DNA from 3 places in the Bacillus sp. EB106-07-01-XG149 genome. Region 2 is predicted to be linked to each of the others. Evidence: riboswitches for the same ligand, from Rfam matches in the RefSeq annotation. Region 2 holds a riboswitch; each other region holds the start of a gene.
What was found. Region 2 has a riboswitch for S-adenosylmethionine ahead of mtnW (2,3-diketo-5-methylthiopentyl-1-phosphate enolase). Riboswitches for the same ligand answer to the same signal wherever they lie in the genome.
Positions count from the first base shown of each region.

Region 1: it holds a riboswitch for S-adenosylmethionine, as region 2 does, so the genes downstream of both, AC3WTA_RS25205 (bifunctional O-acetylhomoserine aminocarboxypropyltransferase/cysteine synthase) here and mtnW (2,3-diketo-5-methylthiopentyl-1-phosphate enolase) in region 2, are expected to answer to the same signal.
Region 3: it holds a riboswitch for S-adenosylmethionine, as region 2 does, so the genes downstream of both, metI (cystathionine gamma-synthase/O-acetylhomoserine thiolyase) here and mtnW (2,3-diketo-5-methylthiopentyl-1-phosphate enolase) in region 2, are expected to answer to the same signal.

Region 1 covers NZ_JBYTDP010000009.1:38,731-49,873, reverse strand. Annotated here, with positions in the region: gene AC3WTA_RS25215 (YjjG family noncanonical pyrimidine nucleotidase) at 1-578, shown strand, start outside; gene AC3WTA_RS25210 (chloride channel protein) at 619-1,851, opposite strand; SAM riboswitch class I at 2,166-2,270, shown strand; gene AC3WTA_RS25205 (bifunctional O-acetylhomoserine aminocarboxypropyltransferase/cysteine synthase) at 2,364-3,662, shown strand; gene metA (homoserine O-acetyltransferase MetA) at 3,646-4,551, shown strand; gene AC3WTA_RS25195 (homoserine dehydrogenase) at 4,693-5,988, shown strand; gene AC3WTA_RS25190 (YczE/YyaS/YitT family protein) at 6,019-6,645, opposite strand; gene AC3WTA_RS25185 (LacI family DNA-binding transcriptional regulator) at 6,743-7,720, shown strand; gene AC3WTA_RS25180 (SGNH/GDSL hydrolase family protein) at 7,731-8,612, shown strand; gene AC3WTA_RS25175 (ABC transporter ATP-binding protein) at 8,609-9,526, shown strand; gene AC3WTA_RS25170 (DUF2705 family protein) at 9,519-10,511, shown strand; gene AC3WTA_RS25165 (uracil-DNA glycosylase) at 10,531-11,143, shown strand, end outside.
Region 2 covers NZ_JBYTDP010000002.1:349,940-361,082, forward strand. Annotated here, with positions in the region: gene AC3WTA_RS07775 (DUF1129 domain-containing protein) at 1-489, opposite strand, end outside; gene AC3WTA_RS07780 (PadR family transcriptional regulator) at 489-821, opposite strand; gene AC3WTA_RS07785 (3-hydroxybutyrate dehydrogenase) at 1,017-1,793, shown strand; gene AC3WTA_RS07790 (YvrJ family protein) at 1,888-2,025, opposite strand; gene mtnA (S-methyl-5-thioribose-1-phosphate isomerase) at 2,093-3,154, opposite strand; gene mtnK (S-methyl-5-thioribose kinase) at 3,151-4,332, opposite strand; SAM riboswitch class I at 4,424-4,566, opposite strand; gene AC3WTA_RS07805 (carbon-nitrogen family hydrolase) at 4,638-5,501, opposite strand; gene AC3WTA_RS07810 (pyridoxal phosphate-dependent aminotransferase) at 5,516-6,694, shown strand; SAM riboswitch class I at 6,759-6,864, shown strand; gene mtnW (2,3-diketo-5-methylthiopentyl-1-phosphate enolase) at 6,929-8,173, shown strand; gene mtnX (2-hydroxy-3-keto-5-methylthiopentenyl-1-phosphate phosphatase) at 8,170-8,829, shown strand; gene AC3WTA_RS07825 (methylthioribulose 1-phosphate dehydratase) at 8,826-9,464, shown strand; gene AC3WTA_RS07830 (1,2-dihydroxy-3-keto-5-methylthiopentene dioxygenase) at 9,442-9,954, shown strand; gene AC3WTA_RS07835 (hypothetical protein) at 10,260-10,535, shown strand; gene AC3WTA_RS07840 (DUF3909 family protein) at 10,587-10,919, opposite strand; gene AC3WTA_RS07845 (NAD(P)-dependent oxidoreductase) at 10,925-11,143, opposite strand, start outside.
Region 3 covers NZ_JBYTDP010000002.1:538,007-549,149, reverse strand. Annotated here, with positions in the region: gene metC (cystathionine beta-lyase) at 1-722, opposite strand, end outside; gene metI (cystathionine gamma-synthase/O-acetylhomoserine thiolyase) at 719-1,831, opposite strand; SAM riboswitch class I at 2,074-2,183, opposite strand; SAM riboswitch class I at 2,387-2,496, shown strand; gene AC3WTA_RS08940 (bifunctional homocysteine S-methyltransferase/methylenetetrahydrofolate reductase) at 2,567-4,399, shown strand; gene metH (methionine synthase) at 4,399-7,797, shown strand; gene murG (undecaprenyldiphospho-muramoylpentapeptide beta-N-acetylglucosaminyltransferase) at 7,816-8,874, shown strand; gene AC3WTA_RS08925 (DUF3966 domain-containing protein) at 9,123-9,383, shown strand; gene AC3WTA_RS08920 (nucleoside 2-deoxyribosyltransferase) at 9,479-9,853, shown strand; gene AC3WTA_RS08915 (hypothetical protein) at 9,933-10,421, shown strand; gene AC3WTA_RS08910 (hypothetical protein) at 10,460-10,771, opposite strand; gene AC3WTA_RS08905 (DUF3912 family protein) at 11,026-11,143, shown strand, end outside.

The DNA.
Region 1 (11,143 bases), on a different contig from region 2:
AGGTTGAAGTGCAGTATAAAAAAATTAATAAAAGTCTTTGGGATGCTTTTGAAGAAGGTGAAATCAACCGTGATGAAGTCGTAAATACACGGTTTTCGATTTTGTTTAAAGAATACGGGGAAGAGGTAGATGGGATATTATTCGAAAATAATTATCGTAGCTACTTAGAAGAAGGAGACCAACTTATGCAAGGTGCGTTTGAATTTATAAATCAAATTCAAAGTGAGTACAATTTATATATAGTGACAAACGGTGTTTCTAAGACGCAAGATAAACGTTTACGTAATGCAGGATTACATGCCTTGTTTAAAGATATTTTCGTTTCTGAAGATACAGGATTCCAAAAGCCGATGAAAGAGTATTTTGATTATGTTTTTGAACAAATTCCTAATTTTTCTCCTAAAGAAGGGCTCATTATTGGGGATTCGTTAAGTGCTGATATGAAAGGTGGATATGTAGCGGGAATTGATACTTGTTGGTTTAATCCAGAAAAGAAATCAAATAATAGCGAGATTGTGCCAACATATGAAGTACAAAATTTTGAAGAGTTATACGCGTTATTGAAGCAACGTGTGTAATAAAAATAGGCAGTGGAACTTTTGTCCCTACTGCCTATTTTTATTCGTTTGTAACTTCGTTGTTTTTAGGAAGTGGAAATGCATTACCAATCGCTGCCGCTCCAAGCATTGGTAATAGTAAATTGAGCGGGAAAAACATGAGTAATAGTAATGTTATAGCAATTGGTTTTCTTAATGCATAGCTTGAAATTGCTGTCGTGACGATGGCTACCGAAGCGATTGGATCTATCGGGATAATGGAAGCTATAGCATATCCGATACTAGATCCAGCAAATATAATTGGGAAAATATGTCCACCGCGCCAACCTGTATTTAAACAAACGGCAGTAATACATAATTTTAAAACACCTGAAAGAAGTAGTACCCAGAAGGATAAGTGACTCCATTCAACGACTAAATCTTTTAATTGGTGTTCTCCTGAGAATAACGTGTACGGGAGAAAAGTTCCTGTAATTCCTAATAAAATACCACCGATAATTCCAAGTGATAGTTTGTATTCCCTGAAGGGATGGATTAATTTCTCTAATGTGAATTCAAATTTGAAATAAAAGAAACCAACTATAGCACCAATACTAGCAAGTGGTAGAAAGGCAATCCATTCATTAAGAGAAAGGGAACCTTCCCCAAAATTAACGATAAAGGATCCGCGATTATCGAATTTACTAAGTAATATATAAACGGAAAAGCCAGCGAAAGTGGTAGCTAAATATACAATTGCTTTTTTTCCTTTAGAAAATTCGTTAATTTGCTCACCCTCATTTTCATTTGGAGCTAAATAACCGAATAATGGCGCGTTAAAAATTACACTTAAAGTAGCGCCAATTCCAACCTCTGTTAGTTCATTCATTCCTTTTAAGGCAAATGTAAAGCGATCCCCTACCCATGTACAAAGTCCACCGATAATTCCAACAAGTGCTGCTTCGGGACCTAAGCTAGCTCCAAATATTAAAACGATAATCGCAGTTAAAGTAGCTTTATGTACAAAACGGTATTCAATTCTACCTGTTTTTTTATATTCACCCATCACTTCCGGCATAAGACGTGGATATGTGCCGAAGTATTTTTGGGTTAAACCAACGAGAATACCACCGATAGTTGTTACACAAATAGTGTAATACGGGGGAGAAGAGAAAATAGTAGGTAAGTATCCCCAAATAAAGTGAATGCCGATATTTATTGTAACTAAAAATAGCCAGACTGTAGCTCCTACTATAGAGCCTAAAAGAATGCCGTATAGGACGATTATATAGTGCATGTCCTTTGTGTTTGTCATGTGATACCTCCGTTATGTAAGTTTTAATGTCGAAAGGATTAAATATGCTACTGTGAAAGGAATATGTATAGTATCTTTTTGAGATGTTGGCTTATTCAATATATTGAGGTCTCGTGAGAATTTGAAATGTATACAGTTAAACTACTTACTTAATTTTATATAGTAATCGTGGGTTTTAAAAGGTCTTTTTCGAATGAATATGGAATATATTTCTTTTGTTATGCATGTCAAATTTTTTGTGTTTAATTTAGAACATTCAGAAAAACTGATTGACATTAGGAAATTATTGCTATAAAATCAACGGTAATTGCATAGTCTTATCAAGAAAAGGTGGAGGGACAGGCCCGATGAAACCTTGGCAACAGCCGTATAACGGAATTGTGCCAAATCCTGCAGGTAATAATCCTGAAAGATAAGAAAGAGCCTTTAGAGCGTGTTTTCAAACTGCTCCTTTCTTGTTTTCAGGAAAGGAGCAGTTTTTTTATTTTGTATAAAAGAAAGGAGAATGAGAGATGGGAGAATCATGGGGAAAAGGAACAATTTGTGTGCAAGGTGGCTATACACCAAAGAATGGTGAACCGCGTGTTTTGCCACTTTATCAAAGTACAACGTATAAATACGATACTTCAGATGATTTAGCAGCGCTATTTAATTTAGAGGCAGAAGGATATATATATACGCGTATTGGAAATCCTACTTTAGCTGCATTTGAGCAAAAGTTAGCGGATTTAGAGGGTGGTGTAGGAGCTGTTGCAACGGCTTCTGGGCAGGCTGCTATTATGCTTGCTGTTTTAAATATTTGTAGTAGCGGAGACCACTTGCTTTGTTCTTCCACAGTTTATGGCGGAACGTTTAATTTATTTGGAGTGAGTTTGCGTAAGCTTGGTATTGACGTTACGTTCTTTAATCCGAATTTAAGTGCTGATGAAATTGTGGCCCTTGCTAATGATAAGACGAAACTTGTTTATGCAGAATCGTTAGGAAATCCAGCGATGAACGTTTTAAATTTCAAAGAATTTTCAGATGCAGCGAAAGAGTTGGAAGTACCTTTTATTGTGGATAATACATTAGCAACTCCTTATTTATGCCAAGCATTTGAGCACGGAGCAAATATTATCGTTCATTCTACGACGAAATATATCGATGGTCATGCAAGTTCTTTAGGCGGCATTGTCATTGACGGAGGGAACTTCGATTGGACAAATGGGAAATATCCTGAACTTGTTGAACCGGATCCAAGTTATCACGGCGTAAGTTACGTTCAAAATTTTGGTGCAGCAGCTTATATTGTGAAGGCGCGTGTTCAATTATTAAGAGACTACGGAAACTGTATGAGCCCATTCAATGCGTATATTAGCAATATCGGCTTAGAAACGCTGCATTTAAGAATGGAGCGTCATAGTGAAAATGCTCTCGCAGTTGCTAAGTGGCTTGCTAACCATGAACGTATTGAATGGGTGAATTATCCGGGATTAGATAGCAATGAAAATTACTCGTTAGCACAAACGTATTTGAAAAAAGGTGCTAGTGGTGTTTTAACATTCGGCATTAAGGGCGGATTAGAAGCAGCGAAAGAATTTATCGCAAATGTAAAACTAGCAACTCTCGTAACGCATGTAGCGGATGCACGAACTTGCGTTATACATCCTGCTAGCACAACGCATAGACAATTAAGTGCTGAAGATCAGCGTCTAGCTGGCGTTACATCAGATTTAATTCGTTTATCGGTTGGTATAGAAGATGTTTCTGATATTATTGCAGATTTAGAAGCAGCGCTAGTCGGAGGCAAAGAACATGCCGATCATAATTGATAAAGATTTACCAGCTCGCAAAGTGTTGCAGAAGGAAAATATTTTTGTAATGACGAAGGAGCGAGCAGAAACACAAGATATCCGGGCATTGAAAATTGCTATCTTAAATTTAATGCCTACAAAGCAAGAAACAGAAGCGCAATTACTTCGTTTAATTGGCAACACACCGTTGCAATTAGATGTTCACTTACTTCATATGGAATCACATTTGTCTCGCAATGTAGCGCAGGACCATTTAACGAGTTTCTATAAAACATTTCGTGATATTGAGAATGAGAAATTTGATGGACTTATTATTACAGGAGCACCAGTTGAAACTCTTTCTTTTGAAGAGGTAGATTATTGGGAAGAGCTTAAACGTATTATGGAGTATTCAAAAAAGAATGTAACATCTACGCTTCATATTTGCTGGGGGGCACAGGCTGGCTTGTATCATCATTATGGTGTTCCAAAGTATCCTCTTAAGGAAAAAATGTTCGGTGTATTTGAACATGAAGTCTGTGAGCAACATGTGAAATTGTTACAAGGGTTTGATGAATTGTTTTTTGCCCCGCATTCTCGTCATACAGAAGTACGAGAGAGTGATATTAGAGAGGTGACAGACTTAACATTATTAGCAAATTCTGAGGAAGCGGGTGTTCACCTTGTCATTGGGCAAGAAGGAAGGCAAGTGTTTGCGCTCGGGCATAGTGAATATAGTTGTGATACGTTAAAGCAAGAATACGAACGGGACCGCCAAAAAGGGTTAAATATTGATGTGCCGAAAAATTATTTTAAGCATAATAATCCAAATGAGAAGCCACTTGTAAGGTGGAGAAGCCATGGGAATCTATTATTCTCTAATTGGCTGAATTATTACGTGTATCAAGAAACCCCTTATGTATTATAAAAAAAGATTGTGTAACACGTGGCAACGTTTTCTTTGTAAAGATTAACTTATATTTTTCCGAATTTTCAAAAAACATTGTTTTTCAGATTTTTTACTCATATAATTTCATCTAAACACAATTTTTGAGGGGTGGACAGGATTATGAAAGAAATTCAAATTGGTTTATTAGGTCTTGGGACAGTTGGTAGCGGTGTAGTTCGTATCATTACAGATCATCAAGAGCGACTTATCCACCAAGTAGGTTGTCCTGTAAAAGTAACGAAAGTACTAGTACAAAATATTGAAAAAGAGAGAGAAGTAGAGGTACCTTCTACTCTATTAACACAAGATGCAAATGAAATTTTAGATAATCCAAATATTGACGTTGTCATCGAAGTGATGGGTGGCATTGATGATGCAAAAGCATATATTTTGCAAGCCTTACAGAGCGGGAAGCATGTTGTGACTGCCAATAAAGATTTAATGGCGTTACATGGGGCGGAACTGTTAGCGGTAGCAAAAGATAATAAAGCAGATTTATTTTATGAAGCAAGTGTAGCTGGAGGGATTCCGATTTTACGAAGTATCGTAGAAGGACTTTCTTCAGATCTTATTACGAAAGTAATGGGAATTGTAAATGGAACGACAAATTTTATTTTGACGAAAATGTCAGATGAAGGGAGAGCATATAACGACGTGTTAAAAGAAGCCCAACAACTTGGATTTGCAGAAGCAGATCCAACATCAGATGTGGAAGGTTTAGATGCAGCGAGAAAAATGACGATTTTGGCTACCCTTGGTTTTTCTACAAATGTAGAGCTTGGAGATGTGAAGGTAAAAGGGATTACTTCTATTACAGAAGAAGATATTGAATACAGTAAGAGTTTAGGATACACGATTAAATTAATCGGTCTTGCGAAGCGAGATGGTGAAAAATTAGAGGTAACAGTTGAACCGACACTTCTTCCAAATACACATCCTCTTGCGGCCGTGCAAAACGAATATAACGCTGTATATGTGTATGGTGAAGCGGTCGGAGAAACGATGTTTTATGGGCCAGGTGCAGGAAGTTTACCGACAGCAACAGCTGTTGTTTCAGATTTAGTAGCTGTAATGCAAAATATTCGATTAGGTGTAAACGGAAATAGTGCGGTATCCCCGCAGTATAAAAAGGTATTAAAAGAGCCAGACGAAATTGTTGTGAAGAAATTTTTAAGACTTCATGTAAAAGATGAAATTGGTGTATTTGCAAAAATTACTTCATTATTCTCTGAGCGTGGCGTTAGCTTTGAAAAGATTATTCAAATGCCGCTTGAAGAGAAAGGGAAGGCTGAAATTGTAATCGTGACGCATCGTGCGTCTCTTGCTGATTATGATTATATTCTACATACGTTGCAAGGGTATGAAGAAATAGATTGTTTGAAAGCAAACTATCGAATTGAAGGGGATGCTAAGTAGCGTCCCTTATCATAAAACAGAAAGAGCCTGTTAAGCAGCTTGCTTAACAGGCTCTTTTCTATTTAAAATCTTCGTACCAATTTGAATAAATGCTTGGATAATCCAGCCTGTTGTAAAGGATAAGATGATTGTTCCAAAATAGATAGGTCCATCTAATAGGAAGCTTAATGTTAAAAATAAAAACGCTAACGAAATTTCTGTTCTTCTAAATGTCCATTTCTTTTTCTCAGCAACGGTTAAAACGAAAGCTTCTTGAGGTGCTGCGCAAAGGTTTGTAGAGACGTAAAGACCAATCCCAGCTCCAACGAATAGATTTCCGCAAATAAGTGTTATATATTTTGGAAGAGAACGGATAGCGTCCATAATAGTTGGAATGGAACCAATCCAATCAACAAAAAGAGAAATAAGAACCATCGTTACAATTGTACCGATCGTAATTTGTTTTTTATTCCAAAAGAGTACGATAAGGGTAAAAGCAAAGTTAATCATGAAAATCCAAAAACCGATACTTATCCCGAAATTTTGATATAGTGCAATAAAGAAGGAATCATAAGGGCTAAGTCCAAAGGAAGTAATTGTCGTCATCATATTAATACCGATGGCGAGAGTGAGTAGACCGCCAATGAAAAATATATATTCTAATTTGAATCGAAGCATAGTTGTATATCCTTTCAAAATGTATTTGCTAGGAAAGGATATATTGTGGAAAGCTTACCAGGTCAAGGGAGAATTTTTGCGAGAAGGGGAAAATGAGATGACGAATATAAGGAAGATTGCTGAACTTGCTGGAGTATCTGTTTCAACTGTTTCACGTGTGTTGAATAATCATCCATATGTGAATGAACAGAAACGAAAAGAAATTTTAACAATTATAGAAGAATTAAATTATACGCAAAATGTGAATGCAATTCATTTAGTGAAAGGAAAAACGAATGTCATTGGTGTTTTATTACCGCACGTAAATGATCAATATTATAGCGCTATTATCGAGGGAATATCAAAGGAAACAGCAAAGAATAACTATAATATGATGCTTTGTCAGACGAATTATAGTGAGGAAAGAGAATTAGAAATTTTGAATATGTTAAAAATGAAAAAGCTTGATGGGGTTATTATATGTTCCCGAGCAAATAGTAAGGAAAAGCTTGAAGAATATACGAAATTTGGTCCAATTGTTATGTGTGAAGAAATAGACTCGAATTTCATTTCGAGTGTGCATATTGATTACTATAAAGTCTTTTCGCGCGGCATGAAGAGCTTAATAGATGCCGGCCATACAAGTATTGGGTATTGCATTGGAAGAAGTAATAGCATTAATAGTCAGAGAAGAAAACAAGCGTATGAGGATTCGCTTCAACAGATTGCTGTAACACCGATAGAGGCCTGGAAGTTTAAGGGCTGTTTTACAGTGGAAGATGGACGTAATGTAATCAGGGAATGGGTCTGTATGTCAGTGAAACCAACTGCGTTTCTTGTATCTTGCAACCATATTGCAGCGGGAATGGTAACGGAAGCAAAAAAACAAGGAATTCGTATTCCAGAAGATATTACGATTATCGGTTGTGATGATCAAGATGTCGCAGATATTTTAGGCATTACGACGATTTCGTATTGTAGTAAAAATGTTGGCGTGAAGGCATTTGAATTATTATATGAAAAGATTAATGATAAGAAAATAGATGTAAAGCACGTAGAGTTATTGCCAGAACTAGTACATAGGGAAACAACATAATAGATAAGGTGTGAAAATCGCTTTTCAAAATTGCGTTTGGTATAATTATGGACAATCTATGAGGGCTAAAAGGGGTTTTGATATGAGATCAAAAGTAGTAAAAGTAATTCTACTCATTACAATTGCATCTTTCTGTTTATTTGCATATGGCTTTGTTTCAGGTGTAAATGATGTGTTAAATCCGAAAGCTTCAAATTTAATTAAAAAGACCGATGTAGTGGCAAAAGAGAAAAAGAAAACGGGAACGTTACAAATCGTTAGTTTAGGTGATTCATTAACACGTGGTGTTGGTGATAAAGAAGGAATTGGCTATATTGGAAGGGTGAAAGAAGATTTACAAAAAGATTATAAGCAAAAGGTTGCTTTAACGAACTTAGCTGTTAGTGGTGCGAAAATGCCGGACTTATTAAAACAAATGGAGAGTAGTGGCGCTCAATATTCAATTAAGCAAGCAGATGTAATCGTTTTAACGATTGGAGGGAATGATTTATTTCCAGGTTGGGAATCGCTTGGAAAGGTAGATTTAGAAACATACCGTCCTGATACAGAAACATTCCAGAATGAAGCAAAGAAAATTATAGAAGAAATTCGTAAGTTAAATACAGATAGTCCTATTTTTTGGCTAGGTTTATATAATCCTTTTGAAGATGTAGAAGATTTAAAAGGGTCTTCAAACATTGTTGTAGACTGGAATGCATCTTTAGAAAAATTAGCGCTAAATGATAAAAATGTATATATTACACCGACATTTGATTTATTCCAAAACCGCGGGAAAGATTTATTATACTCCGATCATTTCCATCCGAATGAAGTAGGGTATACATATATGGCAGACCGATTAGTTCAAAATGTTGCGAGTAAATTAAAACTAGAACAAGGAGGGGTAAAATGACGACGATACTTTCCGTACGAGACGTGAAGAAGGTAATTGGAAAGAAGACAATTGTAGAGAATATTTCCTTCGATGTAAAACAAGGGGAAGTGTTTGGTTTCCTAGGGCCGAATGGTGCCGGAAAAACAACTACAATTCGAATGTTAGTTGGATTGATTAAAGAAACAGAAGGTACGATTTCTATCGGTGGTTATTCTATTAAGGAAAATTTCAGAGAAGCGATGCGTCAAATAGGGAGTATCGTTGAAAACCCAGAACTGTATACATATTTAACTGGATGGGAAAATTTAAAGCAATTTGCCCGTATGCTAGGTGGTATATCAGATGAACGTATTATTGAAATTGCTCAAATGGTTCATTTAGATGAAAGAATTCACGATAAGGTAAAAACGTACTCACTTGGTATGAAACAGCGCCTTGGTATTGCGCAAGCGCTTCTTGGAAATCCAAAATTGCTCATATTAGATGAGCCAACAAATGGTTTAGACCCAGCTGGAATTAGAGAACTTAGGGAATTTATACATAAGCTTGTGGAAGAAGAAAATATGAGTGTGTTTATTTCAAGTCACTTGCTAAGTGAAGTACAAATGATATGCGATCGGGTTGCGATTATTCATAAAGGAAAAATGATAACAGTTGCCAAGATTGAGGAGTTAATTAAAACAGCAAGTGATCGTGTAGAATGGATTGTTACACCGATTTCTAAAGCGAAAGATATGCTAGAAGATGCTAAGGAAGTAAGAGAAGTGAGTATAGAAGATAATCGATTACTATGCCGCATGGATATCGCATCTATAAGTAGTTGGAATAAACATTTTGTAGAAAATGGGATAGATGTGCATAGCGTTAAGGAGCTTGTATTTACGCTAGAAGATTTATTTATTGAACTCACAAGGGGTGAGCAGCATGCGTGAATTTGCGAATCTAGTTTTAAATGAATCGGAGAAAATTTATCGTAAGAAACGTATTTTTGTTGTCATGCTTATTTTAGCAATCTTGATCCCACTTTTTGTATATGCGCAGTATCGTGAAGTAGAAACGACACAAAAAAGGCTAGGTACAACGGATTGGAAAGTTTCGCTGCAACAACAAATTGTTGATTCTCAAAACCGCTTGAACAATTCTAGACTACCAGAAGAATGGCGTGATTGGCTAAAGGTAAGAGTGGAGCAGCAACAATATTATTTAGATCATGATATTAATCCGATGGCACCGGGTGCACCCACTTTTGTAAGGGCGTTTATTGAGCAAGGAATTACATTGTTTATTCCGCTTCTTGTAATGATTGTAGCTATTGATATTGTTTCAGGAGAACGAAGTGATGGAACGATGAAGATGTTACTTACGCGGCCGATTCGGCGCTGGAAAATACTCCTTAGTAAGTACGTGACGATGTTATTTTTCATTTCACTCATACTGCTCCTTGTCGGTTTGTTTGCTTACGTATTATCAGGGCTTGTATTTGGATACTCAGGATGGAATTTACCCGTTTTAACTGGGTTTGTTATTGATAAGGAAACGTTAAATACGAATTTTGTACACCTTATTCCGCAGTGGCAATATATTTTGATGGCGTATGGATTAGCTTGGTTTGTTGCTATCGTTGTCGGAACTATTTCATTTATGGTTTCCGTTTTAATTCGAAATACACCAGCTGGTATGGGCGTTATGTTAGCCGCTCTAATTGCAGGTGGTATTTTAAGCTCATTCGCAACATCGTGGGAAGGTGCGAAATATATTTTTAGTGTGAATTTATCATTAACAGATTATCTATCAGGAAAATTACCTGCATTACAAGGGTTATCGATGGGGTTTTCTTTAATGAATTTAACTGTATGGGCCGTTGTGTCCCTTATTATTTCGTTTGTAGTATTTACAAAGCAGGATATGGTGAATTAATTGGACGGGAAGTGAAAGCATGAAAAATGTTTTAAAAAATGATTGGGGGCCATTATTGGCACTGGAATTTGAGAAAGAATACTATCGCACACTAGCTGGTTTTTTGAAAGAAGAGTACAGCACACATGTTGTTTATCCGAAAGTAGAAGATATTTTTAATGCTCTAGAATATACAAGTTATGAAAATGCAAAGGTCGTTATTTTAGGACAAGACCCATATCACGGACCGGATCAAGCGCATGGTTTAAGCTTTTCGGTACAACCTGGTATTAAAACGCCGCCATCATTGCTAAATATGTATAAAGAACTTCGAGATGAATATGGTTATGAAATCCCGAATAACGGTTATTTAGTAAAGTGGGCAGAGCAAGGAGTTTTATTATTAAATACTGTACTAACAGTTCGACAAGGTGAAGCAAATTCTCATAAAGGGAAAGGATGGGAGCATTTCACAGATCGCGTAATTGAGCTATTAAATGAACGTGAAACGCCGGTTATTTTCATATTGTGGGGACGCCATGCACAGGCGAAGAAAAAGTTAGTTACGAATACGAAGCACCATATTATCGAATCTGTACATCCAAGCCCACTATCAGCAAGACGTGGTTTCTTTGGTAGTAAACCATATTCTA
Region 2 (11,143 bases):
TACATCTAATATCGTAACAACCCCTATTAAAAACATCGGCGCAATCATAACTAAAAACCACATAGAAAACCACGTTTTTGTAAAACTTGTTACGAATGTCATTTTACGAAGTAAAAAATTGGGACCCATTACAGCTACGATCAATGTAAAACTATACCCAACGCACTGAATAAGTGAAATCTGTAACATTCCGTTATTCACTATTAAAATAGAAGCAATAATCCAAAACGATACGATATTCATTACTGTAAAACCAATTTGCTTCCACGTTTCCTGTCTATCCCTTTCCATTACTTTTACAAGTTCATTTGCATATTCTTTCGGTGAGCTTCCGAAAATATCTTCTACACTTTTCCCATCACTCTCACCCTCAATTAAATAGAGTTCCGCATCTTCTATAAAATTTTCAATATCGCTTTCTTTCACACTCTTTGCCGCTAAAAATAATCTCATTTCTAATAAAAAATTTCGTGCTTCACTTGATAACATTATTTTTTTCTCCCCTTCCCTTCAAGTAGACGCTCTACACTACTTTGCATCGCTTCCCAGCGATCCATAAATTCATTAAGTGCTTCCTCACCTTTTTCTGTTAATGTATAATATTTCCGCTTTGGACCAGATGGAGATTCCTTCATTACACTTGTTATTAATCCTTCCTTTTGCATTCGTATTAATAACGGATAAATACTTCCCTCACTCGCCATAGTAAAGCCATACTTCGCTAGCTTTTCACTCATTTCATAACCGTATATTTCACCTTCAGAAATAATAGCAAGTAAGCATCCTTCTAAAATCCCTTTCAGCATTTGACTTGTCGACATAATTCAAATCCTTCCACTATCTTGTTTTACAAGATAGATAAGTGTAAGTATCTTGCTTTACAAAATAGTATAGCAGAGACTATTTTGCAAAACAAGATAGCTAACGATATTTTTCCAAATCTTTGCAGGATTTTTATAAACCACTCTCTAAATAGAGCAATATGAGAATTTTATTATGAAGGGATGTTTTTCATCATGGTCACAAATCGAGTTGTTTTTTTAACAGGCGCTGCAAGTGGCATTGGTTATGAAATGGGAAACGCTTTTGCAAAAGAAGGTGCAAAAGTTGTGATTACCGATCGTCTTGAAGAACGTGCAAAAGAAGCTGCTGAACAATTACAAAAAGAAGGCTATCAAGCTATCGGTTTAAAATGTGATGTTACATCTGAAGAAGAAATTACCGCTGCAATTTCTCAAACCGTTACGCATTTCGGTTCATTACATATATTAATTAACAACGCAGGAATGCAGCACGTTTCACCAATTGAAGATTTTCCAACTGAAAAGTTCGAACTACTTATTAAAATTATGCAAATCGCTCCTTTTATCGCAATTAAGCATGCCTTCCCAATCATGAAAAAACAAAAGTATGGCCGAATTATTAATGTAGCCTCCATTAATGGCCTCGTTGGATTTGCAGGAAAATCCGCCTACAATAGCGCGAAGCATGGCGTAATCGGATTAACAAAAGTTGCAGCTTTAGAAGGCGCTACTCACGGAATTACCGTTAATGCGCTTTGTCCTGGTTATGTCGATACCCCACTTGTACGTAATCAACTACAAGATTTAGCTACTACACGAAATGTACCACTTGAAAATGTTTTAGAAGATGTTATTTATCCACTTGTACCACAAAAACGCTTATTGCAAGTACAAGAAATCTCTGATTATGCTATGTTTTTAGCGAGTGAAAAAGCAAGAGGTATAACTGGACAAGCCGTTGTTATCGATGGTGGTTATACTGCTCAATAAAGTGAAGGCTTTTACTTCCCATTAATGCGAGGTAAAAAATAAAGTTTGCTCACGAAGAGCAAACTTTATTTTACTTTCTATCGCGAGGACCTTCCTACTTTAGTAATTGTTTAGGGAGTTTCTCGATTGCAACAATTACCCCATCTAATTTACTTTCAATACGATGGAGTAAATATAATGTTACAACAATCGGAAACCCTACATTACCTATCATCCTGATCCACTCTTCCATCTTTCTCTCCCCCTTTCATTATATAAATAAGAGTACGAAATACATTTAGGCATAAAAAAACAAGCTATTATGTATTAGCTTGTCTTTCAAATAATGATGCAATTTCCCGTTTATAATCTCCATGTATGATGCCTTTTTCAGTAATAATACCTGTAATTAATTCATTCGGTGTTACGTCAAATGCAGGATTATAAACATCAGTTCCAATTGGCGCCACTTGTTTTTCAAAAATTTTCGTAACTTCGGTTTCATCTCTTTCTTCAATAACAATTTCTGTACCTATTTGTTTCGTAATATCAAACGTAGATAACGGAGCTGCAACGTAAAATGGAATATCGAAATACTTTGCTAATATAGCTAAATTCATTGTTCCGATTTTATTTGCTGTATCTCCATTTGCGACAATTCGGTCCGCTCCTACAATAATTGCGTTTATTTCTTTCGTTTGAATAGCATGCGCTGCCGTATTATCTGTAATAAGTGTTACATCAATATTTGCCTGTTTTAATTCCCATGTCGTTAAACGCCCGCCTTGTAAAACCGGTCTCGTTTCACACGCATACGCATGTAAACGTACACCTTTTTCTTTCCCAATATAAAACGGTGCTAATGCAGTACCATATCTAGCAGTTGCAATACTTCCAGCGTTACAAATTGTTAAAATGTTATCACCGTCTTTAAAGCATGTTAATGCATGTTCTCCAATACTCCGGCATACCGCTTCATCTTCTTGCTGAATGAGAAGTGCTTCTTCTTCTAATATTTTTTGTGCTTCTTTTATTTTAGTAATTTCTCGAATGGATTCTCTCATACGATCGATTGCCCAAAATAAATTGACTGCTGTCGGGCGTGACGTTCCTAAATAATTACAATCTCTATTAAACTTCTTTTGAAATTCTTCCATATGTACAGTATTATATTTTTTTGATGCAAGCGCCAAACCAAATGCAGCTACAATTCCAATTGTAGGTGCTCCTCGTACTTCTAGCATGACAATACTTTTCCATACCTCTTCAATCGTCGTTAATGTTTTGTATTCTGTACTATGCGGCAACTTTGTTTGATTTAATACTGCAATGGCATCACCTTTCCAACTGACAGACCTCGGAACAGTAACAATTGTACTCATGCTTTTACCCCTCCAGAAACTGTCTGTTGAAATAACGTTCGGAACAGTTGAATGTCAGCGCTCTTAGATTCATATTTTATTAGTTCTTTACCTAAGGATAGCGCTTGTTTTTTAGCTTGGATTCTCGTTTCTTTATTTGCTATTTCATCTAAATCAGCTACATGTGCTAAACCAATTGTTCTACGTATAAGCTCACATCCAGCAAATCCAACGGCATCCGTAAAAATATTTTGCAAAATAATTGGCAACCATTGTTTCTCTTTCGTATATGCTTCTACGCCTTCTCCAATCCATAATTTCGTAAAAGCTTCTACAAAATAACTCCATGTTTTCTCAATATGGAAAAATAGCACACTTCTTTTTTCCTCTTCACGGGATAGTGCATTTAATAATAAATTTGCAATAAATTGACCAAGGTCAAATCCAAATGGACCGTATGTTGCAAATTCTGGATCAATTACTTTCGTTTCAGCAGGTGATGAAAAAATACTACCAGTATGTAAATCACCATGAATAAGCGCTTCTTTTCTTGTTAAGAACTTATATTTATATTGCGCGACTTTTAATTTTAAATTTTTGTCACTCCACAGTTCATCCACCGCTAGTTGTAACTCTGGTTCATAATCATTCGTATCATAATGACTAAACGGATCTGTAAACACTAAATCTTCCGTAATTTTACTAAGATCTGGATTAACAAATTCACTATCTAACACTCTTTTCTCTTCTGATTGTAAACCGAAATCTGAAGTATAAAACAAAACATGTGCTAGAAAGCGACCAATATGTTGGGATAAAAGTGGGTACTCCTCTCCATCTATTAATCCTTTTCTTGTAATTGTTAGCCTTGATAAGTCTTCTATGACCGTTACTGCTAACTCTTCATCATGACTGTACACTACCGGCACATATTCCGGCACATACTTCGCAAAAATTTGTAATGCTTTACTTTCAATCGTCGCTCTTTTTATAGACAGTGGCCAGCTCTCACCAACTACTTTCGCATATGGCAGTGCTTGTTTTATTATAATAGACTTCTCTCCATCATCTAATTTGAACACGTAATTTAAATTTCCATCTCCAATTTCATGACAAACTACATTTGCTTTCTTTTCAAAATAACCGTGTTCTTTCGCATATTGTATAGCTGTTGTTTCAGTTAATGAATAATATCCCATCGTCTTCTCCCCCTTTTTTAAATTCAGAGGTTTTTCTGACGTAGAAAAACCTCTTTCCACAAAGAAAGAGGTTTGAAGTTTATCTTCTCCCCTCTTATCTGCCAGAAAGGTTTACTTTCTGCTGGAATTAGCACCGTGCCTTTTGGCGTAAATAAACGCCCCATTTCACAATGGTATTACGGTCGGTTGCTGGGCTTCATCGGGCCAAATCCCTCCACCTGCTCTTGATAAGAGTTGTATAATTTTTTGAATTTTTAACTTTATGTTGAAGACTATACCAAGAATAAAAATCACTTGTCAATATTTTATTTGTATAATTCTGGACGACGATCTGCAAAAACTGGAATTCCTTTGCGTACTTCTTTAATTTTCTCAAAATGAAGCTCTCCAAATAAAATTGATTCTTCTTCATTCGCTTCTACAACAACTTCGCCCCAAGGATCGACAATTAAAGAATGACCGGCAAACTCATTATTCGGATCCTTTCCTGCCCTATTACATGCAACAACATAACACTGATTTTCAACTGCTCTTGCTTGCAATAGCAAACGCCAATGAGCTAAACGAACCAATGGCCATTCTGCTACAACAAATAAAACTTTTGCACCTTTAGCAGTATGAACACGCATCCACTCCGGAAAACGAATGTCATAACAAATTGTACCGGCGCACTCTACATCATCTAGCTTAAATTCACCTGTACTATTTCCAGCGATTAAATATTTATGTTCATCCATAAGCTGAAATAAATGTACTTTACTATATTCATTGACTAGTTCTCCTTCCTTGTTTACCACATACATTGTATTTGTAACACCTTGCTCTGTTTGCTTCGCTATAGACCCACCGACAATATGTACACCATATTGCTTCGACCATTCTTTCAGCTTTTCTTTCGTTTGCAATCCATCCCTATCTGCAATTTCAGTAAGCCTCGTTAAATCATATCCCGTTGTCCATAGTTCTGGTAAGACAATAACGTCTGGTCTTTCCTTCATCGCTTCGCTTATTTTATTTTTAGCATTCTCAATATTTTTTTCTACATCTCCAAAGACAATGTCCATTTGAATACATGCGACTTTCATTTTGTCAGCCCCATTCATAATTTTTTCTTTACAAAATACTGGAAAGATTATATCATTTGTCACTAGAATTGTAACAACTTTCAAAAGAGGTGGAAAGTATGAAATTATTTCAACCTTCTGAGATAGTAACATCATTGCCAACACAATTTTTCGCTTCACTTGTTGCAAAAGTTAACAAAGTCGTAGCAGCTGGTCACGATGTTATTAATCTTGGTCAAGGTAATCCAGATCAACCAACACCGCAGCATATCGTAAAAGCTTTACAAGATGCTGCTGAAAAGACCATTCATCATAAATATCCGCCATTTCGCGGACACGAAAGTTTAAAAGAAGCCGTGGCAACATTCTATCAACGCGAATATGATGTAGTAGTAAATCCAAAAACAGAAGTTGCTATTTTGTTTGGTGGAAAAGCTGGATTAGTAGAATTACCACTTTGTTTTACAAACCCTGGTGATACTATTCTCGTTCCAGATCCAGGCTATCCAGATTATTTATCAGGAGTTGCTTTAGCAAAAGCACAATTTGAAACAATGCCGCTTATTGCAGAAAATAATTTTTTACCAGATTATACAAAAATTGATGCCACTACCGCTGAGCGTGCAAAGTTAATGTTTTTAAACTATCCAAATAATCCTACCGGTGCTACTGCATCAAAAGATTTCTTTGATGAAACCATTCATTTTGCTAATAAACATAATATATTAGTCATTCATGATTTTGCTTACGGTGCTATTGGATTCGATGGTCAAAAACCTGTTAGTTTCTTGCAAGCAGACGGTGGTAAAGATACAGGTATTGAAATTTACACTCTATCGAAAACTTTCAATATGGCTGGATGGCGCATCGCTTTTGCTGTAGGGAATGAAAGTGTGATTGAGACAATTAACTTATTACAAGATCATATGTATGTTAGTATTTTTGGTGCAGTTCAAGATGCTGCCCGCGAAGCACTATTAAGTTCACAGTCTTGCGTAATAGACCTTGTAAATAGTTACGAATCTCGAAGAAACGCTCTTGTTTCAGCTTGTCACTCAATTGGTTGGAATGTAGATATTCCAACAGGCTCATTCTTTGCATGGCTTCCTGTTCCGAAAGGATATACATCTGAGCAATTTTCTGATATTTTACTAGAAAAAGCACACGTTGCAGTTGCTCCTGGTGTTGGATTTGGTGAACATGGCGAAGGATATGTCCGTGTTGGTCTCTTGCATACAGAAGATAGATTACGAGAAGCCATTAATCGAATTGATAAATTAAATTTTTTCAAAAAATAATTGACAACATGAAAAATATCTGACAAAATTCAGTTATCTTAAAAATTTAAACATTTCTAAATACTTCTTATCAAGAGCAGGTGGAGGGACGAGCCCGACGAAACCCGGCAACCGATCTACAATTGTAGACACGGTGCTAATTCTCGCAGCATTATGCTGACAGATAAGGAGCTGGTTGTAAAAAAACCTCTCCTTAGCTGAGAGGTTTTTTTATTTAACTAGGAGGTTTTAACAATGAGCGGAATTATAGCAACGTATTTAATCCATGATGATTCACATAACTTAGAAAAAAAGGCCGAGCAAATTGCACTCGGTTTAACAATTGGCTCTTGGACTCATTTGCCACACTTATTGCAAGAACAATTAAAACACCATAAAGGCAACGTCATTCATGTTGAGGAACTAGCTGAACAAGAACATACCAATTCGTATTTACGTAAAAAAGTTAAACGCGGGATTATTAAAATCGAATATCCGTTATTAAACTTCAGTCCGGACTTACCAGCAATTTTAACAACTACATTCGGAAAGCTATCACTTGATGGTGAAGTGAAATTAATCGACTTAACATTTTCAGACGAGTTAAAACAATATTTCCCTGGTCCAAAATTCGGGATAGATGGTATTCGAAATCTTTTACAAGTGCATGAGCGTCCCCTTTTAATGAGTATTTTTAAAGGAATGATTGGACGAAATATTGGTTATTTAAAAACGCAATTACGCGATCAAGCAATTGGTGGTGTAGATATAGTAAAAGATGATGAAATATTATTTGAGAATACATTAACACCACTTACGAAACGCATTGTATCTGGAAAAGAAGTTTTACAATCCGTATATGAAACATACGGACATAAAACGTTATATGCCGTAAATTTAACAGGACGAACTTTTGATTTAAAAGAAAATGCGAAACGCGCAGTGCAAGCTGGGGCAGATATTCTATTATTTAACGTATTTGCTTACGGACTAGATGTACTACAATCACTTGCAGAAGATGATGAAATCCCAGTTCCTATTATGGCACACCCTGCTGTAAGTGGTGCTTATTCAGCATCCAAGTTATATGGAGTTTCCTCTCCATTATTACTAGGAAAGCTACTACGTTATGCTGGGGCTGACTTTTCATTATTCCCATCTCCATACGGAAGTGTTGCTCTAGAAAAAGAGGAGGCTCTTGCTATCTCAAAATATTTAACTGAAGACGATGCATTTTTCAAGAAGAGTTTTTCTGTTCCGTCTGCTGGTATTCACCCTGGTTTCGTTCCCTTTATTCTACGAGATTTCGGTAAAGATGTTGTTATTAATGCTGGCGGCGGGATACATGGACATCCGAGTGGAGCGCAAGGGGGCGGTAAAGCTTTCCATACTGCAATTAATGCTACTTTGCAAAATACACCACTCCATGAAGTAGATGACATAAATTTGCATAGTGCACTTCAAATATGGGGAAATCCCTCTCATGGGGTGAAATTATGAGTATTCAAGTATTTTGTGATTTCGATGGCACGATTACAAATAATGATAACATTATGTCCATTATGGAAAAATTTGCACCACCAGAAGCCGAAGAAGTAAAGAATAGAATTTTATCACAAGAGCTGTCTATTCAAGAAGGTGTTTCTCAATTATTTCAATTAATACCTACTAGTCTACACGATGATATGATTCAATTTTTAATAGAAACTGCTGAAATCCGTAGTGGTTTTCATGAATTTATACAATTTGTAAATGAAAATAACATTTCTTTTTACGTTATATCAGGTGGAATGGATTTCTTCGTCTATCCACTCTTACAAGGAATCATTCCAAAAGAGCAAATTTACTGTAATGAAACAGACTTTTCAAATGAATTCATTACAGTTAAGTGGCCTCATCCTTGTGATCATCATTGTCAAAATCATTGCGGATTATGCAAATCATCTTTAATCCGTAAATTAAGTGATACGAATGACTTCCATATTGTGATTGGAGATTCAATTACTGATTTACAAGCTGCGAAACAAGCAGATAAAGTATTTGCTCGCGACTTCCTTATTACAAAGTGTGAAGAGAATTATATTGCTTATACACCGTTTGAAACATTTCACGATGTTCAAACCCAATTAAAACATTTGTTGGAGGTGAAATCATGAAACAACTTTTTCGTCAATGGTATGACTTAAGCGAGATAAAAAAAGAATTAACAACACGAAATTGGTTTCCAGCAACGAGTGGTAATATTTCTATAAAGGTTAGTCATGAGCCACTTACTTTTCTTATTACAGCAAGTGGTAAAGATAAAACAAAAACTACTCCAGATGATTTTCTATTAGTAGATCATCTAGGGCTTCCCGTATTAGAGACTGAATTACGCCCTTCAGCAGAAACAATATTGCATACACATATTTATAACAATACGAATGCTGGGTGCGTACTTCATGTTCATACAACTGATAATAATGTCATCACAAATTTATATAGTGATGCAGTCACCCTTCAAAATCAAGAAATTATTAAAGCTCTCGATATTTGGGAAGAAGGTGCAACAATTCACATTCCTATTATCGAAAACCATGCCCATATCCCAACGCTTGGAGAAAACTTCCGAAAACATATACAAGGAGATTCGGGAGCAGTATTAATCCGTAACCACGGTATTACCGTATGGGGCCGAGATAGCTTTGATGCAAAGAAAAGATTAGAAGCTTATGAGTTTTTATTCCAATTTCATATAAAACTATTATCAATTCAAGGAGGCGTTTCTAATGGCGCAAATTCGTATTCATGAAGTAAATACTCGCATCGAAAATGAAGTAGAAGTATCTAAATTTCTACAAGAGGAAGGCGTTTTATATGAGAAATGGAATATTTCTAAGCTTCCTACTCATTTAAATGAAAATTATTCGTTAACAGATGAAAACAAGGCTGAAATATTAGCTGTGTTTTCAAAAGAAATCGCTGATGTTTCAGCGCGCCGAGGCTATAAAGCACATGATGTAATTTCACTTTCAAATAGCACACCTAACCTTGACGAATTATTAATTAACTTCCAAAAAGAACACCATCATACCGATGATGAAGTTCGCTTTATTGTTAGTGGTCATGGCATCTTTGCTATTGAAGGAAAAGATGGGAAATTCTTTGACGTTGAACTTGAGCCAGGCGATCTCATATCTGTTCCTGAAAATGCAAGACATTATTTTACCTTGCAAGATGATCGTCAAGTTGTAGCTATTCGTATTTTTGTTACAACTGAAGGCTGGGTTCCAATTTATTAAGGTAGTTAGTTGAATAAAAGGACTTGGATCCCCTTTTCCAACCTTTTATTCACTCTACATATATACATCCTCCTATGGAACAGGCTTATTTCAAAAAGTGAAATAAGCCTGATTTTTTATTTTCTCAAACATATGAGTCCTTCTATGCCAAAACAATCTCCCCTTCTATTTTTTAAGCAAATTTTTCAACACTTTTTGAACATTTATTGAACTTTTTTTGATTTTTTCTGAAAATTCTGTTTTGTGTATGATATACTACAATTAAATAAAAAGGAAAAGAATATCGCAAACAGAGGGGGATAATCATGAGTTTACTTATCGCACTTATACTAGGGGTTACGTGTGGAGCACTTCCTGTTATTCTAGGAGCTATTATGGAAGAGTTGGAAGTTGGTGTTTTAGGTTTTGTCGCATCTTGTGTAAGCGCTTTATTTTTTGGCTTATTCGGTGCTATTCCTGTTTCAATTCTGTGTGCATTTTATATAGTACGCCATGCTCGTGCAAAACAATTCGGTCCTAATCACATCGCGCAAGTTATTCCATTTCCAATCGAACGATGCCGCAGAGCTTCTAGCTTATAATTATAAAAATTAAATATACCTAAATAAATAAAAGTCCTCAAATGAGGACTTTTATTTATTTTCTTCTAGAAATTGAAACAATTCTTGTAAGTGCAAGGCGTCTTCACTATAGCTAACAGATACGTGACATATACCGTCAATCTCTGCTTGCATATAAAGATCAACCCCATCTCGATCATATTTCAATGCCAAATAAAACTCCATTTCTTCTAACATCTTTTTTGAAGTTCGAATAACATAATGCCCCTTCTCATCTCTTCCATATTCGAATTCCGGCCCAAAATCATATTTTTGTTTAAAAGCTTCTTTTTGTTTTTCACTAATTTGTATACAAGTTGCTCGTTGTACATTATCAATCATCTCATCAAATCTTTGTAGATCCATCTCATTTACCCCTTTATGTATTTTTTGTATAACACTTGTGTTCCGCTATTCTCTTCCCCATCTTTTATTAACTCCTCATACAATTGCTTCGCCAAACTTAAACCTGGTACTGGTAATTGCAATTTTTCAGCCTCATCTAAAGCTATCTTCATATCTTTCATAAAGTGCTTTACATAAAACCCTGGTTCAAAATCTCCCTTTAACATTCGAGGAGCTAAGTTACT
Region 3 (11,143 bases), 190 kb from region 2:
AGTACGAGAGAACAATCTTGAGGACCTAAAATAGCGCCAAATGCATTTTGTAAAAATCCAAGTTTTTGAGCGAGTTCGGCATCTTTTACAACAGCTAATCCGGCAGTAACATCACTATGACCGGCAATGAATTTTGTGGCACTATGAAGAACGACATCGGCGCCAAGATCAAGTGGTTTCTGGAATAGTGGTGTCAAAAATGTATTATCAACAAAAGTAAGGGCGTCAATAGATTTTGCAAGTTTAGAAACAGCACGAATATCTGTCACTTTTAAAAGTGGATTAGAGGGTGTTTCCACATAAAAGAGTTTTGTATTTGGCTTAATTTTTTGCTTTATTTCTTCTAAATTGGTCATATCAACAAATGTATGTGACACACCGTAACGGGAGAGCACTTCAGTTATAATTCGATAAGTGCCTCCGTATACGTCCTCTGAAATGAGTACGTGATCGCCTTGTGAAAGAAGGAGGAATGCAGTAGAAATCGCTGCAATTCCTGATGCGAAGGCAAACCCCTTTGTTCCTCCTTCTAATAAAGCAATGATATCTTCAAGAGCTTCACGAGTTGGATTACCAGAGCGACTATAGTCATATTTTCCGAACGTATCTACATCAAACTGGTGGAATGTTGATGTATTATAGATGGGAACGTTAACAGCTCCTGTTTGCGAGTCATGTTTATATTGGTTGTGCAGTAAGAGTGTATCTATAGAATAACTCATATTCTTATACCTTCTTTTACAAGTTTAATGGCTTGCTTTAAGTCTTGAATTAAATCGTTACTATTTTCAATGCCAACGGAAAATCGCAGAAGACGATTACATACACCGTTTGCTGTTCTGATTTCTTCAGGAATATCAGCATGTGTTTGCGTTGCTGGATACGTCATTAAACTTTCAACACCACCAAGACTTTCAGCAAATGTAATTAAGGATAAAGATTGTAAGAATGGATTAATCCATGTTTCATCTTTCAGACGAAATGAGATCATGCCGCCTCTTCCAGGATAAAATACATCTGTCACCCCGTCTTCATCATTTAAATAAGCAACAACTGCTTTTGCATTTTCTTCATGTTGTCTCATGCGAAGCGCTAACGTTTTCATACCACGAATTAATAGCCATGAGTCAAATGGACTTAAGACCGCACCAGAGGCATTATGATAATGAGCGATTTCCTCACAAAGTTCCTTTCCTCTTGCAACGACAAGTCCGCTTAGGACATCGTTATGTCCCCCTAAATATTTCGTTGCGCTATGAAGTACAATGTCGGCACCTTCTGTTAATGGCTGCTGTATATAAGGCGTATAGAATGTGTTGTCTACAATAAGAAGTAGTCCGTGTCTTTTGGCTACGGTTGCGACAGCGGCAATATCGGTAACTTGCATTAACGGATTAGTTGGAGTTTCTATGAAAATAGCCTTCGTTTCAGTTGTGATAGCTTGCTCAATTTGTTTAATAGATTGTGTATTTACGTATCTACATCGAACGTTCCACTTTTTTTCATGCTCAGAAAATAATCGATAAGTGCCCCCGTATAAATCTTCGGATACAATAAGTTCGTCTCCAGAACGGAATAGGGAGAGGACGAGGAGAACAGCTGCCATCCCTGAACTACAGGCATAACCTTGTTCACCATATTCTAAGTCTGCGATTGCCTGCTCTAAAAGACCACGAGTTGGATTGCCAGTTCGTGAATAGTCAAAGCCAGTAGAGTTACCAATTCCTTCGTGACGATAAGCAGTTGAAAAATAAACAGGTGGGTTAACAGTTCCTGTTGTAGTTTCGCTCCGGTTTCCGATTTGTGCTAGTTTTGTTTCAATAGTTGACATGTGAAAATTCCTCCTTTTTAAATTAACAATTAAGTGAATGTAAAGTGAAACTTTAATCAGTGAGGGGGGCATTCCCCACTGATTATCAGTCCTCACCAATCGGGCTTTTACGGGCAGTCGATTCCCACCTAACTTCTTTGTTCTAGCTGAATTTTGAGTTGGGAATCTTACTGCCCGTTAATGCGGGGTAAAATAAAAAAAGCCTTCTAAAGAAGAAGGCTTTCGGTTTGAATAGAGTCTTCTTCTCATCTGTCAAATCTTTCACAATTTGCTGGAATTAGCACCTTATTAACAAATGTTAATGGTTGCTGAGGCGTCATAGGGCCAGTCCCTCTACCTCTCTAGATAAGAATGTTCGTATGAAATTTTATTATGTTTTTAACTTTACAACAAAAGATAATTGAATTGCAACTTTATTTTAAATAATTTTTATTTTTCCGCAAGTGTCATTGACTTTTGCATTTGTGCATGCTAAATTTATTAAAAAATTAACAAACATTGTTAAAAGGGGAACGTATTTCCTTTTAGCTACATAAATAAAATAATAAAGACAAACTCTTATTGAGAGCGGTGGAGGGAAAGGCCCTGTGAAACCCGGCAACCTTCAAACAAAATGTTTGAAACGGTGCTAATACCTGCAAAACGAATGTTTTGCATGATAAGAGGAGGATTGATTATGTCCCCCTCTTCAAAGTGAAGAGGGGGTTTTTATATTGATGGAAATGAGGGAGATTTGTGAAATTACTAGATTTATTATCAAAAGGAATTGTAATAGGTGATGGCGCGGTTGGAACGTTATTACATTCACATGGCTTGCAAAGTAGTTTTGAAGAATTAAATATATCTGATCCGGATTTAATTATATCGATTCATAAGCAATATGTAGCTGCTGGGGCTGATGTAATTCAAACAAATACGTACGGAGCAAATGAAGCGAAATTACGTATGTATGGTTTAGAAAATCAAGTTACTGAAATTAATAGAGCGGCAGTAAAATTGGCGAAAGCATCTGTGACAGAGAGAAATGCAATTTTAGGAACAATTGGTGGCATGAAACATATCGGAGCTGTTACAACAACTGATATGGAGCGAGAATTTATGCTACTTGAGCAGGCAAGTGCATTACTAGAAGAACAGGTTGATGGACTGCTATTAGAGACTTTCTATGATGAGTTTGAATTACTTCATGCTGTTCAGGTGTTACGAAAACAAACGAATATTCCAATTGTAGCTCAATTAGCATTGCATGAGGCAGGTACAACTCAAAATGGAAATGATGTAAATGAAATATTAAAACAGCTTTTAGATTACGGTGCAAATGTTGTTGGATTGAACTGTCAACTAGGGCCACTTCACATGACGGAAGCTTTTAAAATGATATCGATTCCGCAAAATGGGTACTTGTCAGCATATCCGAATGCAGGTCTCCCAAATTATGTGGAGGGACGTTACGTATATGAGGGAAGTCCAGCTTATTTCGAAGCGATGACACCGAAATTTATTGAGCAAGGTATTCGGTTATTAGGTGGTTGTTGTGGCACGACTCCAGAACATATTGAAAGTATGAAACGTGCAATTGCAAATGTTACACCTGTAATAGAAAAGGATACGATTCAAAGACCGAAAGTAGTTCATACACACGAGAAACGTTCAAAAGCTCATGTCACATTAGCAGAGAAAGCAAAAAAACAAACGACAGTAGTAGTGGAATTAGATCCACCGAAAACATTAGATACGCAGCGATTTTTTGAAGGAGCAAGAGCATTGAAAAGAGCTGGTGCAGATGCTATTACTCTAGCAGATAATTCATTAGCATCGCCTCGCATCTCGAATATGGCAATGGGGGCATTATTAACGAAGCACGATATTCCGGTATTGACGCATTTAACGTGTAGAGATCATAACGTCATTGGACTACAGTCTCATTTATTAGGCTTATCGGCGTTAGGTATGGAAGAAGTGTTAGCTTTAACTGGTGATCCAGCACGCGTTGGTGATTTTCCAGGTGCCACTTCTGTATATGATTTGTCCTCTATTGAGCTCATTAAAATGATTAAAGAAATGAACGACGGACGCTCGATTTTAGGGAAATCAATAGGTCCAGCAACAAGGTTTTCAGTGGGAGGTGCGTTTAATCCGCATGTAAGACATTTAAAAGCAGCGGTTAAGCGGATGGAACGGAAAATAGATGCTGGAGCGGAATATTTCTTAACTCAGCCAATTTATGATATCGCGTTAATTGAAGAAGTGTATGAAGCGACAAAGCATTTGGAACAACCTATTTTTATTGGGATTATGCCATTAATAAGTAAAAGGAATGCAGATTTCCTTCATTTTGAGGTGCCGGGTATTACTCTACCTGAAGAAATAAGGGAGAGAATGGATGGACATGAAACGAAAGAGGCAGCAATTGAGGAAGGGATTCGCATTTCACAAGAATTGATCGATGTGGCGATGAAATATTTTAACGGCATTTATCTTATTACACCATTTCTAAAATATGAAATTACAGAACATCTTGTTAAATATGTGAGAGAAAAGCAAGAAGTGAAAGAAGGTATTAACTGATGAAATGTATAGAAGAAAAATTACAAAATAACATCTTAATATTAGATGGTGCAATGGGAACAATGATCCAGCAAGAGGACTTAACTGCGGAAGATTTCGGAGGAGAAGAGTACGAAGGGTGTAATGAATATTTAGTAGAAACAAGACCTGATGTCATTTTAAAGATTCATAAAGCTTATATTGAAGCTGGAGCGGATATTATTGAAACAAATACATTTGGGGCGACAAACATTGTATTAAGTGATTATGCGTTGTCTCATTTAGACGAGGAACTAAATGAGAAGGCAGCACGTTTAGCAAAGCAAGCGGTCAACGAAAGCGGAAAAGAAGTATATGTTGCGGGAGCAATGGGGCCGACAACGAAAGCGATTAGTGTTACTGGTGGTGTAACGTTTGAAGAATTAATTGAAGCCTATACAAGGCAGGCAAGAGGCTTATTAAATGGCGACGTAGATGTATTACTCGTTGAGACGAGTCAAGATATGCGTAACGTGAAGGCTGCTTATATTGGAATTCAAGCAGCTTTTGATGAGCTAAATAAAATTGTACCTATTATGATTTCAGGAACGATTGAACCGATGGGAACGACTCTGGCCGGGCAAACAATTGAGGCTTTTTACTTATCAGTAGAACATATGAAGCCACTATCTGTTGGATTAAACTGTGCGACTGGTCCGGAGTTTATGAGAGACCATATTCGTTCACTATCTGATTTGTCGGAGTGTTACATTTCTTGTTATCCAAATGCAGGTCTTCCTGATGAAGATGGACATTATCATGAATCACCATCTTCACTCGCTGAAAAAGTGAAGCGATTTGCTGAAGAAGGATGGGTTAATATTATCGGTGGTTGTTGTGGCACAACACCAGAACATATAAAAGCAATGAAATCTGCATTAGTTTCTCTTAAGCCGCGTGAACACCACGAAAGAGATGGACACGGGGTTAGTGGATTAGAGGCACTTCAATATGATGACTCTATGAGACCATTATTTGTTGGTGAAAGAACAAATGTTATTGGGTCACGTAAATTTAAACGATTAGTAGCAGAAGGGAAATTTGAAGAGGCTGCTGAAGTCGCAAGAGCGCAAGTGAAGAAAAATGCTCATATTATTGATATTTGTATGGCAGATCCTGATCGCGATGAAATAGAAGATATGGAAAACTTCTTGGCAGAAGTTACGAAAGTGTTAAAAGTACCAATTATGATTGATTCAACAGATGAAAATGTGATGGAGCGAGCTCTTACTTATATTCAAGGAAAAGCTGTTATTAATTCAATTAATTTAGAAGATGGAGAAGAACGATTTAAAAAAGTGACGCCGCTTCTTCGGAAATATGGTGCTGCTATTGTTGTAGGAACAATTGATGAAGATGGTATGGCGGTTAGTGCAGAACGAAAACTCGAAATCGCGAAAAGAAGTTATGAGTTATTGACAACGAAATATGGTATACGCCCGTCAGATATTATTTTTGATGCACTTGTATTTCCTGTAGGTACAGGTGATGAAGAATATATTGGTTCAGCGGCAGCGACGATAGAAGGAATTCGCCTTATTAAAGAAGCCTTGCCAGAGTGTTTAACGATTTTAGGTGTAAGTAACATATCATTTGGTTTACCACCAGCTGGCCGCGAAGTATTAAATTCCGTCTTTTTATATCATGCAACTAAAGCAGGATTAGATTACGCGATTGTGAATACGGAAAAATTAGAACGGTATGCGTCAATTCCAGAGGAAGAAAAACGTCTTGCAGATGCATTACTTTTTGAAACGACGCAAGAGACGTTAGAAGAATTTACAAATTTCTATCGTGCGGCAAAAAAGAAAGATGTCGTTATCCAAGAAACATTAACTCTTGATGAAAGGCTGGCAAATTACATTGTAGAAGGTACGAAACAAGGGCTACAAGAAGATTTAAGTCTCGCACTTACAGAAGGAAGAAAACCTTTGGATATTATTAATGGCCCACTTATGACAGGAATGGATGAGGTGGGACGATTATTTAATAATAATGAGCTTATCGTTGCCGAAGTATTGCAAAGTGCTGAAAGTATGAAAGCTGCCGTAAGCTATTTAGAGCCACATATGGAATCTAGCGAGAGTGCGAAAAAAGGGAAAGTATTATTAGCAACTGTTAAAGGTGACGTACATGATATTGGGAAAAACCTCGTTGAAATTATTTTATCGAATAACGGATATGAGATTATTAATTTAGGAATCAATGTTCGCTCAGATCGAATTGTACAAGAAGTACAAGAAAAGAAGCCTGACATTATTGGCCTTTCTGGTTTATTAGTAAAATCAGCGCAACAAATGGTAACGACTGCTGAAGATTTAAAAGCGGCAAATATTGATATTCCAATCGTTGTAGGCGGGGCAGCGTTAACGAGAAAGTTTACAGATAACCGTATATCCCCATCATATACAGGGCTCGTATGCTATGCGAGTGATGCGATGACGGGGCTTGATATTATTAATAAGCTTCAAAAAGAAGAAGAGCGTGAGAAGATGAAACAAGATAAAAAAGAGCGTCATCTTCATATCGTAAAAAAAGAGGAGAAGAAAGTAGAAATTCCAGCAGTAATTGAACCATTACCGAAGGCTGAGGTTATGATACCTGATTCAACAAAGCGAATTGTATTACGAGATATTCCAGTTGCACATCTCGCTCCATTTTTAAATAGACAAATGCTACTTGGACATCACCTTGGATTAAAAGGAAATGTGAAGAAGCTTTTGCGAGAGGGAGATAAGAGAGCACACGAATTAAATGATTTAATAGATGAATTATTGCAGGAAGGACGATCTTGGTTAAAACCGAAAGCGGTGTATCAATTTTTCCCAGCGCAAAGTGACGGACAAAACATTGTAATATATGATCCAAAAGATCATACGCGTGTTATAGAGCGTTTCACATTCCCAAGACAAGGAAAAGCACCATATCGTACTTTAGGTGATTATTTACGACCAGTTGGAGATGAGATGGACTATGTTGCTTTCCTATCTGTTACAGTTGGGGAAGGCGTTCGGGACATTGCTGAAGAGTGGAAGGCGAAGGGTGATTATTTACGCAGCCATGCGATCCAATCGTTAGCGCTTGAACTAGCAGAAGGACTTGCTGAAAAAACACATATGCTTATCCGTGACCGCTGGGGCATTCCGGACTCACCTGAACTGACGATGGAAGAACGCTTCCGTACGAAATATAGAGGGATACGCGTGTCTTTCGGTTATCCAGCATGTCCAGAACTTGCGGATCAAGAAAAGTTATTTCGCCTTATTCATCCAGAAGAAATAGGTATTTCATTAACGGAAGGATTTATGATGGAGCCAGAAGCGTCTGTAACGGCTATGGTATTTTCTCACCCTGAGGCAAGATATTTTAGTGTATTATAGTGTAGAAGGGGGAGACGTATGAAGAAAATAGTCTTTACAGGTGGCGGTTCGGCAGGGCATGTAACACCTAATTTAGCCATCATTCCACATTTACAAGAACAGAATTGGGATATTTCTTATATTGGTTCTCATCAAGGAATTGAGAAAACGATTATAGAAAAGGAAGGCATTCCGTATTATAGTATTGCAAGCGGCAAGCTACGTCGTTATTTTGATTTAAAAAATATAAAAGATCCTTTTCTTGTAATGAAGGGTGTTATGGATGCGTATGTAAGGATTCGAAAACTAAAACCGGATGTGATTTTTTCAAAAGGTGGTTTCGTATCTGTACCAGTCGTAATTGGAGGCTGGCTAAATAGAGTCCCTGTTTTATTACATGAATCTGATATGACGCCAGGACTAGCAAACAAAATTGCGCTCCGTTTTGCTTCGAAAATATTTGTTACATTTGAAGAAGCTGCGAAACATTTACCGAAAGAAAAAGTAATCTATACAGGATCTCCTGTACGTGAAGAAGTGCTAAAGGGAAATCGTGAAAAAGGTTTAGTGTTTTTAGGTTTTTCACGTAAAAAGCCAGTTATTACAATTATGGGAGGAAGTTTGGGCGCAAAGAAAATTAATGAAACGGTTCGAGAAGCGTTACCAGAACTTCTGAAAAAATATCAAATTGTTCATCTTTGTGGAAAAGGTAATCTTGATGAAAGCTTACAAAATAAAGAAGGATATAAACAATTTGAATATATACATGGGGAACTGCCAGACATATTAGCGATAACAGATTTTGTTATTTCACGTGCGGGCTCTAATGCCATTTTTGAGTTTTTAACATTGCAAAAGCCGATGGTTTTAATTCCGCTATCAAAATTTGCAAGTCGTGGAGATCAAATACTAAATGCAGAGTCTTTTGAAAGACAAGGATATGCTTCCGTATTGTATGAAGAAGATGTGACTGTGAAATCACTTATAAAGCATGTCGAAGAATTAAATCAAAATAATGAGATGTATAAAACAGCACTAAAAAAATATAATGGAAAAGAAGCAATTCAAACAATCATTCAACATATTTCAGAGGCATGATGAAACAATCATGTCTTTTTTAGTAGGATGAAAGATTCCAAGGATTGATATTTTTATGTTACAATAAAGTGAAACTTTAATCAGTGGGGGAGGGGTTAATCCCCCACTGATTATTAGTTGAACCAATCGGGCTTTTACGGGCAGTTAATCCCACACCTAACTTCTTTATTTTTGCTGAATTTTGAGGTGGGGGTTTTACTGCCCGTTAATGCGGGGTAACAAATGGATTAGTAGGGAAATTCCAATTAATGAAGCGTGAAAATACGAATGGATTAGGAGTGACTGTGTTGGAGCTAAGTCTCTATGAAAATACTGCACTTATTATATGCTTTGTGTTGTACGTTGGTAGTGTTATTGTTTATATTTCAAGGAAATTTTCGCAAGAAAGAGAGCTTGAAAAATCAGAAATAACAGCTGAACTAGAAATGTTAGCTGATGAAAGTTATAAAAAGAAGAAAATAAAAGAAGAGCATGAAGAATCCCATCATTTAAACGCAAATAAGTTTTAAAGATGGGGATTTTTTTTTTGAAGTCGTTCTTTATTATGTTTATAGCAATTAACGCTAAAAGGAGTTTCCCGTACATAATGAAGGAGTGTATATAAATGAATTTTTATGTCGCCTCAGGATTCCAAAATAAACATCTTGTACGTTCTATAGCAAATGAACTGAAACATGCAGGATGGCACCATACATATGATTGGACAAGAAACGAAAGAGCAGTGAATCAAGATCAATTAAGAGAAATTGGTCAGGCAGAAAAGAATGCTATTAAAGAAGCGGATGTCTTTTTACTTATATTAGATGGCGGAAACGGGAGCCATACAGAGTTTGGAATGGCGATTGCGCTAGAGAAAAAGATATATGTATATCATGAAAGAAACCCGCTTCAAACAACGTTCTATCATTTGCCAGAAATAAATATTTTTGAAGGAGATGCAACTGAATTTGCATCTCATGTTATGAATCATGTGAAATAATAGTAATGACCTAAAAGATTATAAAAGTGATCTTTTGGGTACAGTGATGATAAGAAACGTATATAAAGGAGTATATAATATGAAATTAGAAAATGGATGGGAAACGAGCTTTTTAGAAGTCGTACAAAATAGTGAATTTAAGAAAGAGGCCGTTCTTAGTCAATTGCTTTGTGAGGATAGTGAAGAAGTGGAAGAGCTTGTGGATGATTACGGATATGAAGAGATTATTGAACGCGAACATGATGATGAATTAGCAGAAGTTTTAGGTGAAGAACTTTTCGATGAGATGGAACGACACGTATTCTTATCTTCACAGCCAGAAGAAAAACTTATTTCATTCGTAAATGGATTAGGTTTTCATGTGTTAGATTGGATTGTTCTTCTTGAAACAGAATTTGGCATTGATAGTGTACACTTTACGTCGGACGCCGTGAAAATGTTAGAAAAACGCTTTAGACAATTTCCATACATAGAAGATAAGACAATTTTTGATATGACATTTGGAGAAGCAATGGATGTGTTAGAATCCATTACAGGATTACAATTGAAGGAAAAGATGAACGTATAATGTAAAAAAAAGAACGTGATATTCTCACGTTCTTTTTTTTACATTATAATAATTTTGTCATCTAGTTTTGTTTGTCCGCTAAGAAGTGCGTTTAAATATTCCACTTTTCTTATACAGGCCTGTATATGTCTTTCAACCTCTTGTAACTCTGCTTGGTGATGTGTTTCAATCGGATGAATTTGTACGTTGAATTTTTCAAATTGACTACTATATGTTATTTCTGCATAGCCGCTCATAATATCCATTTCGTTATGAAATAAAAATTGTTTCGTTTTGTCACAGAATGATACATTCTGAAAGCCATATACTTTTAATGCGTCAATTACTTTTTTAATCATTTTTGTATTCATTTTTTTTAACCCTCTTTGCGAAGTTCTACTCATATATTATAACATAAAAAATTACATAGAAAGCGCTTCCAAGTGTATTTTATTATAAACTTTACGTTTCAATCACAAAAATGAAACAAAGAAAAAATAATTGTAAAGAAGGGAGGACTCTTTTATTGTTTCGTCATATATATAGAGAAATAGTGCAAGGAAAGGGAATTTTCCGAATTTGAGTTCGTATTTCAAATTTAAGCGCAATAAAAGAGGTGAGAGACTTGAACTTTGATATTGTAGGACAAAAAGCATATATAAAAGATGGACCGCATCGGAACCGAATTGGAATTGTAAAGAACAGCGAGACAAAATTAGAATCGCAGTTTGCTATTGTAATTG